Regions from separate parts of the Streptomyces sp. NBC_00019 genome, predicted to be linked through region 1. Evidence: riboswitches for the same ligand, from Rfam matches in the RefSeq annotation. Region 1 holds a riboswitch; the other holds the start of a gene.
The links. Region 1 has a riboswitch for cobalamin ahead of OHU89_RS06715 (CbtB-domain containing protein). Riboswitches for the same ligand answer to the same signal wherever they lie in the genome.
Positions count from the first base shown of each region.

Region 2: another riboswitch for cobalamin. It lies ahead of OHU89_RS13100 (cobalamin biosynthesis protein); the one in region 1 lies ahead of OHU89_RS06715 (CbtB-domain containing protein).

Region 1 covers NZ_CP108302.1:1,366,076-1,370,982, forward strand. Annotated here, with positions in the region: gene OHU89_RS06700 (oxygenase MpaB family protein) at 1-316, opposite strand, end outside; gene OHU89_RS06705 (acyl-CoA dehydrogenase family protein) at 327-1,505, opposite strand; gene OHU89_RS06710 (CbtA family protein) at 1,647-2,408, opposite strand; gene OHU89_RS06715 (CbtB-domain containing protein) at 2,433-2,654, opposite strand; cobalamin riboswitch at 2,693-2,846, opposite strand; gene OHU89_RS06720 (histidine phosphatase family protein) at 2,942-3,508, shown strand; gene OHU89_RS06725 (ferredoxin) at 3,533-3,907, opposite strand; gene OHU89_RS06730 (DUF6479 family protein) at 4,014-4,379, shown strand; gene dhaK (dihydroxyacetone kinase subunit DhaK) at 4,490-4,907, shown strand, end outside.
Region 2 covers NZ_CP108302.1:2,726,342-2,731,248, forward strand. Annotated here, with positions in the region: gene OHU89_RS13080 (class II aldolase/adducin family protein) at 1-134, opposite strand, end outside; gene OHU89_RS13085 (lysozyme) at 331-1,080, shown strand; gene OHU89_RS13090 (anion permease) at 1,225-2,466, shown strand; gene OHU89_RS13095 (hypothetical protein) at 2,501-2,722, shown strand; cobalamin riboswitch at 2,854-2,996, shown strand; gene OHU89_RS13100 (cobalamin biosynthesis protein) at 3,096-4,037, shown strand; gene OHU89_RS13105 (cobyric acid synthase) at 4,034-4,907, shown strand, end outside.

The DNA.
Region 1 (4,907 bases):
CGGGTTCGTCGACGCCGTACCGCTCCCCCGTGTCCGGGTCGACGGCCGACAGCATGGTGTGGATCTTCCGGACGCGAGCACCCGCCTTCTCCGCCGCCTCGGTGGTGCCGTAGCTGATGGTGCCGACGAAGTTCGCGGTACGCATCAGCCGGCCCCAGGCGTCCTTGCGGAAGTCGGAGTTCTGCATGACCCCGCGCACCGCACGCGGGTGCAGGGCCTGGAAATAGAGCGCGCGGACACCGGCGACCCACATCATCGGGTCGCCGTGCATCTGCCAGGTCACCGACTTCGGTGTGAACAGTCCGGGATCACCCATGTCTCGAAGGCTAACGCCGTACCCTCGGCATCCCCAGACCGATCCACGAGATGATCTCCCGCTGGATCTCGTTGTTGCCGCCGCCGAAGGTGAAGATCACGGCCGAGCGGTAGCCGCGTTCCAGCTCCCCGTGGAGCACCGTGCCCGCCGAGCCCTCCTTCAGGGCGCCCGCCGCGGCGACGACCTCCATCAGCGAGGCGTAGGCGTCGCGGCGGGCCTCGGAGCCGTACACCTTGACCGCGGAGGCGTCCTGCGGGGTGAGGGTGCCGTCCTGGACCGCGCTGACCATCTGCCAGTTGAGGAGCTTGAGGGCTTCCAGCCTGGTGTGGGTCCGGGCGAGAAGGCGGCGCACCCAGGGCAGGTCGACGACGCGGCGGCCGTCGGCGAGCTTGGTCTCCGTGGCCCAGCGCTGGACGTCGTGCAGGGCGCGGATCGCCATGGTGCCGTGGGCGGCGAGGGTGACGCGTTCGTGGTTGAGCTGGTTGGTGATCAGCCGCCAGCCCTGGTTCTCGGCGCCGACGCGGCGGGTGACGGGGACGCGGATGTCCTCGTAATAGCTGGCCGTGGTGTCGTGGCCGGCGAGGGTGTTGATGACGGTGAAGGAGTAACCGGGGTCGGTGGTCGGCACCAGCAGCATGCTGATGCCCTTGTGGGGCGGGGCGGCCGGGTCGGTACGGGTCGCGAGCCATACCCAGTCGGCGGTGTCGCCGTTGGTCGTCCAGATCTTCTGACCGTTGACGACATATTCGTCGCCGTCGCGCACCGCTCGGGTCTTCAGGGACGCCAGATCCGTGCCCGCGTCGGGCTCGCTGTAGCCGATCGCGAAGTCGATCTCGCCGGAGAGGATCTTGGGCAGGAAGTACGCCTTCTGCTCGTCCGTGCCGAACTGCATGATCGTCGGTCCGACGGTGTTCAGGGCCATGAGCGGCAGCGGCACCCCGGCCTGGGCGGCTTCGTCGAAGAAGATGAACTGCTCGATCGCGCTCAGCCCGCGTCCGCCGTACTCCTTGGGCCAGCCGACGCCGAGCCAGCCGTCCGCGCCGAGCCGCCGGATGATGTCGCGGTAGTAGCGCTTCTGCTCACGCCGGTCGCCGTGGCGGGCGAGCGAGTCCTCGGGGACCAGCTCGGCGAAGTAGGCGCGCAGTTCGGTGCGCAGCCGCTGCTGCTCGGGCGTGTATTCGAGATGCACGGCGCCTCCAGGCTCCCCGGGACCGGTCCTGTCGGCGCACACGGTAGAACGTGTTCCAGAAATTGGGAATGGCGAGGGCACACGAAAGGGCCCCCGGAGTACCGGGAGCCCTTTTCGTCGGTGCGGTGGCGCCTGAACCGCTCAGTGGGCCAGGGGAGTCGGCCGCGCGGCGGCGGCCTTCTCCGTAGCCGTCCTGGGCGCCAGCAGCCGCTCCGCCAGCAGCCCGAAGACCAGCCCGAAGGAGGTCCACAGGGTCACCTGGACGGCGAGGGCGGCGAGCCGGTACTGCCACAGGAGGCCCGCCGGGAAGTGCTCCGGGACCTCGTTGAACGACGGCAGGAAGGCATACGCCAGACCGACCGCGAGGATGAAGAACGCGCCCGCCGCGAGGGTGGCGTTCCAGTTGCCCAGGCGCGGCGCGAGGCGCTTGCCCAGGATGACCGTACCGATCGCCAGCAGCACGCTGAGCACGATCATCAGGAAGAACAGCGCGGTGCGCTGGTTGAGGGTGTCGGGGTCGCCCACGGCCGGCGGGTTGGCCGGGTACTTCAGGAACGGGACGACGTAGACGCAGACCAGTCCGGCCGCAGCCAGGAGCAGCGCGCTCGCGCGCGGCCCGAAGCGACCGATCCGGCCCAGCGCGAAGCAGTACGCGAGCGCCGCGATGCCGCCGAAGGCGACCCCGTAGACGAGGACGCCGGTGGACAGGCCCGCGGTGGACTGCAGGGTGCGGCTGACGAGTTCCTCGCCGCCGTGCTCGTGGGCGTGGGCCTCCTCGAAGGCGATGGCCTGGTCGACGCGCGGTTCACCCAGGAAGTACGCGACGACGAGAGCGGCCAGGCCCGCGGCGAGGCCCGCGATCATGCCGCGGACCAGCAGGTTTCTGACAGTTGCGGAGTTCATGCGCAGGGGGCTTCCTCGTCGCTGTCAGTGGCAGGGGAAGCCGAGCAGGTGGCGGGCGTCGTGCACCCACTCATGGACCCCCTCACCGGAGATGAGGGAGGTGGCGCCCTGTTCGGCGCCGACGAAGTAGAGCAGGACCAGCATCAGCACGCCGAAGAAGACCGCCCAGGGGGCGATGGCGCCGATCGGCAGTTTTGCGGGTACCGCGGTGGAACCGGTGGTCGGCGGGGCGACGGACTGCGCCATGGCAGGTACCTCCTGGGGGAACTCGCGTCCCATGTCAGTGGTGCACAGGACGACGGGGCGGGTCTGACTCACCCGGCCCGCACCCGAAGGGCGTTCCCGGCATACAGTGGCGCGACCGTGCCGGAATCCCACCGGCTTCCACCGAACCGTCGTCGATATCGACGAGAAGGTACCGCGTGGGAGAGGTGCGGCCAAGAGCGCACGGGAGCACCCCGAGCGCCCGCCCAGGGCCGTTCGGCCCGTCAAGTACCGATCTTGGAGGGGCTGTTGAGCGGGGGAACGGGCGTATGACGAGCCGAGTGACGTTGATCTCACCGGCGATCACCAAGGCGCTCCGGGAAGCCAGATTCGATGACGGCTGCGCTCTCGACGCGTCCGGCCGCCGCCTCGCCCAGGCCGCCGCGGGCTCGCTCCCGGGGGCGGAACGGGTCGCCTGCTCCCCCACCGTGCGCTGCCGCGAGACGGCCGCCGCGCTCGGACTCGACGCCACGGACGCCGTGTTGCTGGCGGCTCTGGACGCCGGACGGTGGCGCGGCTCGACGTTGGCCGAGGTGAGCGCCGAGGAGCCGGAAGCTCTGGCGCGTTGGCTGTCCGACCCCGAGGCCGCGCCGCACGGCGGCGAATCGGTGCGCGCGGTGTGCGAAAGGGTCGGCTCGTGGCTGGACACGACGGCCCGACAGGAGGGGCGCACCGTCGCCGTGGCCGAGCCCGAGATCGTGCGCGCGGCGGTCGTCCGGGCGCTCGGCGCACCGGAGTCGGCGTTCTGGCGTACGGATGTCCCGCCGCTGACGGCGGTCGAGCTCAGCGGCAGGGCAGGGCGCTGGAACGTACGCCTGGGACACACCCTCGGCTGAGGCTGAGGCCGCGGCTGAACCTGGTCAGTGCAGTGTGACCATGAAGTCCGTGCAGGCCTGTGCGCACGTCCGGCAGGCCTTCGCGCCCTCTTCGCCGCCCGGCAGTCCTTCGAAGGCGTGCGCGGTCTCCAGGCACACGGTCCGGCACCACTCCAGTTGGACGCGGATGCCGTTCTCGTCCAAACGGTTCTGCTCGGACAGCAGCCGGCAGGTCGCGTCGCAGACCTCCGCGCACATGATGCCCTTGCGTCGTACGAGTTCCTGTTGCTCGGTCCCGTCCGGATCCACGAGGCTCGCCCGCAGCGCGCACGCCCGGGCGCACTCGGTGCACGCCTGCGCACACGCGAAGCGGTCCTCCAGGAATCGGAAGAGCTCCTGCTGCGTCGTCGTCGTTGTCACACCGCGCGGGTAGCCGCGGTGGATCGTGTCAAACCCGGTGTTCCCCAGGGGTCCGGCCGATTTTTCCGTTTTGGTTCATGCGGGACGCCAGGGGTACTCGCGTGCCATGACTACTGCATGGATGGACGTGGCCGCGGGCCGCGGCGCCCTCGGCGTCGGGCTGATCGTGGCGGGTGTCGTGGTCGTGACGTTGCTGATCGGTGCCTTCTGGCTGGGTGCCCGCCTACGGCGCCGCGAGCTCCCCCCGCCGACCCCCGAGGAGCAGCCACGGCTGCCGGAGGGCGGCCCCGTCCGCGAGGTCGTGGAGAACCGGGAACCCGACGAGGTGCCCCGAAGCGATCGCCGGATGACCCCGCACCAGTCGCCCGCGTTCGGCAATTCCCCCACCCGGACCGGCCCGGAGAAGGAACGGGCCCAGTGGAGCGAGGGCAGCGGCGGTTCCTTCGGCAGCGGCGGACCCGGCGGCCGCTGACCCCCGTACCGCACGCCGTACGACGCACCCGGGACCAGCCGCCCCCGTGACCCGCGCCTTCTGAACACCGATACTGCCAGGAGCAGCCTTTCGGTCACCAGGAGGTCCTCATGAAGATGTTGATCAACGTCCCGGAGAGCGTCGTCGCGGACGCCCTGCGAGGCCTGGCGGCCGCCCATCCAGAGCTCACCGTCGATGTCGAGAACCGCGTGATCGTACGGCGGGACGCCCCGGTGGCCGGCAAGGTCGGGCTGATCTCCGGCGGCGGCTCCGGGCACGAGCCGCTGCACGGTGGTTTCGTGGGCCCCGGCATGCTGTCGGCGGCGTGCCCCGGTGAGGTGTTCACGTCCCCGGTCCCGGACCAGATGGTGCGGGCGGCCGCCGCCGTGGACAGCGGGGCCGGCGTGCTGTTCATCGTGAAGAACTACACGGGTGACGTCCTCAACTTCGACATGGCCGCCGAACTCGCCGAGGACGAGGGCATCCAGGTCGCCAAGGTGCTGGTCAACGACGACGTGGCGGTCACCG
Region 2 (4,907 bases), 1.4 Mb from region 1:
CGGGCGGTCGCGACCAGTTCCTCCCAGGCGGGCACCTCCTCTGCGCGCACACTCCGCTTCCACGGCTCCGGCACATCCCGTGCGCCTTCTCCGGCACCCCGTCCGTCCCGCTGGTCGCGTCGCTGCTCAGCCATGCCGCGATCCTGTCAGGTGGGGCCGCCGAACGCGGCCGGGCGGGGGCACTTTAGGGCGGAGGCCAGGCGTCCGGAAGGTCGCAAATGCGGACACTTCCCCCTCGGCTGCGGCTTGGCCGTAGAGCGCCGGACATGCGCGGATCTTCCAGTAATCTCTGCCTGTTTTGTCGTGCACGCCGCCATTCCGGGGGGAAATATGGCCCGTGATCGCAAACCTTCCCGTCACCGCGGCCGCGTCCTTGCCGCGTCCGTGGCAGCGCTCACCCTCGCGGGGACCGCGCTGGCCGAGTTTCCGGCTTCGGCGGCCGGTAAACCCAAGGGGCACGACGTCTCTTCGCATCAGAAGAACGTCGACTGGCAGAAGGCGAAGTCCAAGGGGGCGAAGTTCGTCTACGTCAAGGCGACCGAGTCCCACACCTACCGCAACCCGCACTTCAACCAGCAGTACAACGGCGCGCGCAACGCGGGCCTGATCCGCGGGGCCTACCACTTCGCCCTGCCGAACAAGTCGTCGGGCAAGGCACAGGCGGCGCACTTCGTACGCAACGGCGGCGGCTGGAGCGCGGACGGCTGGACGCTGCCGCCGGCGCTCGACATCGAGTACAACCCGTACGACAGCAAGCACAAGTGCTACGGCCTGAAGAAGGCCAGGATGGTCAGCTGGATCAAGTCCTTCAGCAACGAGGTGAAGCGGCTGACCGGGCGCCGCCCGGTGATCTACACGACCGCCCACTGGTGGAACACCTGCACCGGCGGCAGCGGCGCCTTCGCCTCGAACCACGCGCTGTGGGTGGCCCGCTACAACTCGGCGGACGCCGGGGCGCTGCCGACCGGATGGGGGTACTGGACCATCTGGCAGTACGACAACAGCGGCAGCCTGCCGGGTGATCAGAATCTCTTCAACGGGTCCCTGGCACAGCTGAAGAAGTTCGCCCGGGGCTCGTAACCGTGCGGCGGTTGGGCCGCGCTGGAGGATCGGAGGGGAATCCCTCGGTTCCAGACACCGTGCGGCCCGCCTCAGTTCATCTTCCGTTCACCCTGGTTACCTACGTTCGACCAGCCAATGACGCTCGAACGATTGCCTGGGTAAATGGAAAACTTCTCGCTGATCCTCGCGATTGTGGTAGTAACCGCACTTGCGTTCGATTTCACGAACGGTTTTCACGACACCGCCAACGCGATGGCCACGACCATCTCGACCGGTGCACTCAAGCCCAAGGTCGCGGTGGCCATGTCCGCCGTGCTGAACCTTGTGGGCGCATTTCTCTCCGTGGAGGTCGCCAACACGATCTCCAAGGGTCTCGTCGACGAGAGCGGCATACGTCCCGAGGTCATCTTCGCCGCCCTGGTCGGCGCGATCCTCTGGAACCTGCTGACCTGGCTGGTCGGGCTCCCCTCCAGCTCCTCGCACGCCCTCATGGGCGGTCTGATCGGCGCCACCATCGCCTCGGCGGGCATGGGCGCGGTCCACGGTGACGTCCTGATCACCAAGGTCCTGATCCCGGCGATCGCGGCGCCCATCGTCGCGGGCCTCGCCGCGATGCTCGCGACCCGCCTCTCCTACTCCATGAGCAAGAAGGCCGACGGCAGGGCCGCCGCGAAGGGCTTCCGCGCCGGCCAGATCGCCTCGGCGGGCCTGGTCTCGCTGGCCCACGGCACGAACGACGCGCAGAAGACGATGGGCATCATCACCCTCGCCCTGGTCGCCGGCGGCGCCGTCGCTCCCGACTCCGACCCGCCCACCTGGGTCATCCTCTCCGCGGGTCTCGCCATCGCGCTCGGCACCTACCTCGGCGGCTGGCGCATCATCCGCACGATGGGCAAGGGCCTGACCGACCTCCAGCCGCAGCAGGGCTTCGCCGCCCAGACCAGCGCGGCCACGGTCATCCTGGCCTCCTCGCACCTCGGTTTCTCCCTCTCCACCACGCACTCGGTCTCGGGTGCGGTGATGGGCGCGGGCCTCGGCCGCAAGGGCGGCGTCGTCCGCTGGTCCACGGCGACGCGGATGTTCGTGGCGTGGGGCCTGACCCTGCCGGCCGCGGCCCTGGTGGGCGCACTGGCGGAGTGGGTCACCGGCCTCGGCGACTGGGGCACGGCGGTCGTGGCGGTCTTCCTCATCGCCTCCAGCGCGGCGATCTGGAAGCTCTCGCGACGCGAGGTCATCGACCACACGAACGTCAACGACAGCGACGAGGAGCCAGCCGGCGTGGTGACGACGGCGATCGCCGCGGTCACCCCTCCCCCGGCGGGCACGGTGACCGAGGACCTCACGGCCACGATCCCGGCCCCGACCGCAGCCCCGGAGCCCGCCGCTCCGCCGGCCGCCGTCTGAGCCCGCCGCACCCAGGAACGAAGGAATCACCGACATGAAGATCGACTGGGAAGCGCTGGGCTCCGTCTTCGGCGTCAGCCTCGTGGTCACCGTGGCCCTCGTGGCCCTGTTCACCCTCGGCATCATGGGCCTCTCCCGCCAGGAACGGGCCACCGCACAGGGCGGATCCGCGGCTCTCGCGGTCACCGGCGCGTACGCCTGCTTCGCGGCCTGCGCGGCGGCGGTGACGTACGGGATCTATCTGATCGTCGCCTGACGCGACGAGCGAACACCCCGTGGGGTGCGGGACGGTTCTCCGTCCCGCACCCCACGTTTTTGTCACGTCCGCAACCCCCCGTATGTGGGCCTCAGCACACTCTCCCGTCCCAGGTCAACGGCAAGTTGACGGCCCTTCCGGGCCCATGGTGGACTGCCGGAGCCATGTACGACGGCAGAAGAGGAAGCCGGTGGAAGTCCGGCGCGGTCCCGCCACTGTCACCGGGGTAGGTAGCCCCGGGAGCCAGGAACTCTCGTCGTCGGTCTCGTCGAACCAGGGCGTGGACACCCTGAGTGAGGACATATCGCCATGCTCGCCTGCCGTTTGAGATACCGCACCAGGTCACTGCCCGACGCCACGGCCGGCTGAGCCGATGCGTGCCGATCGCGTCTTCGCGTACGGCGCCGCCACCGGACTTCTCGGTGACCTGCTGCTCGGTGATCCACGCCGGGGGCATCCGGTCGCCGTGTTCGGGCGGGCCGCGGGTGCCGTGGAGCGGGTGTTGTGGCGGGACCACCGGGGTTGGGGGGCCTTGCACACCGCGGTGTGCGCCGGGGGCGCCGTCGTGCTCGGTGCCGTGGCGCAGAAAGCCGTACGTCCCTCCCCCGTCGCCTCCGTCGCGCTGACCGGTATCGCCACCTGGGCCGTCGTGGGCGGCACCTCGCTCGTGCGCGAGGCACGAACCATCGGGCGTGCCCTGGAAGTCGGGGACGTCGAGGCGGCGCGGGAGCGGCTCCCTCATCTGTGCGGGCGGGATCCGCAGGCCCTGGACGCCGACGGGATCGCCCGGGCCGTGGTCGAGTCCGTTGCCGAGAACACCTCCGACGCCGTCGTGGGGGCCCTGGTGTGGGGAGCCGTCGGTGGCGTGCCCGGGCTGCTCGGGTTCCGCGCCGTCAACACCCTTGACGCCATGGTCGGGCACAAGTCGCCGCGTCATCGGCGGTACGGCTGGGCCTCGGCCCGGCTCGACGACGTCGCCGGGTGGCCGGGGGCCCGGCTGACCGCCGTACTGGCCGCTGTCGCCGGGAGCGATCCGCGGGGGGCCGTACGAGCCTGGCGTGCCGACGCCGGCGAGCATCCGAGCCCCAACGCCGGGCCCGTGGAGGCCTCGTTCGCCGGGGCCCTGGGCGTGCGGCTCGGCGGGACCTTGTCGTATGCGGGGCGCGTCGAGCACCGGCCCGTGCTGAACCAGGAGGGGCGTTCCGTGGAGGTCCACGACATCGAGCGGGCCGTACGGCTGTCCCGTCGCGTCGGTCTGCTCGCGCTCGGCGTCAGTGTCGCCGCGCGGGTCGCTCTCAAGGCGCGTGCCTCATGACCGGCGGTGGGCTTCTCGTCGCCGGTACCACCTCCGACGCGGGCAAGAGTGTCGTCACCGCCGGAATCTGCCGGTGGCTGGTACGGCAGGGGGTCAAGGTCGCGCCCTTCAAGGCGCAGAACATGTCCCTCAATTCGTTCGTGACCCGCGAGGGTGCCGAGATCGGGCGGGCTCAGGCCATGCAGGCCCAGGCCTGCCGCGTCGAGCCGACCGCGCTCATGAATCCCGTGCTGCTGAAGCCGGGTGGTGAGCAGAGCAGTCAGGTCGTACTGCTCGGCAAGCCCGTCGGTGAGCTCAGTGCGCGCGGGTATCACGGGGGACGCCAGCAGCAGTTGCTCGGCACCGTGCTGGACTGTCTCGCCGAACTGCGGGGCACGTATGACGCGGTGATCTGCGAGGGGGCCGGCAGTCCCGCCGAGATCAATCTGCGGCGGACCGACATCGTCAACATGGGCATCGCCAGGAACGCCCAACTCCCTGTCCTCGTCGTCGGCGACATCGACCGCGGTGGCGTCTTCGCCTCCTTCTTCGGGACCGTCGCGTTGCTCTCGCCGCAGGACCAGGCCCTCGTCGCCGGGTTCCTCGTGAACAAGTTCCGCGGGGACGTCAGCCTCCTGGAGCCCGGGCTCGACATGCTCCACGGCCTCACCGGCCGGCACACGTACGGTGTGCTGCCCTTCCGGCACGGGCTCGGCATCGACGAGGAGGACGGGCTCCGGGTCTCCCTGCGGGGGACCGTACGGGAGTCGAACACGGCCCCGCCCGTCGGCGAGGACGTGCTGCGGGTCGCCGTCTGCGCGATTCCGCTCATGTCCAACTTCACCGATGTCGACGCCCTCGCCGCCGAACCGGGCGTCGTCGTGCGGTTCG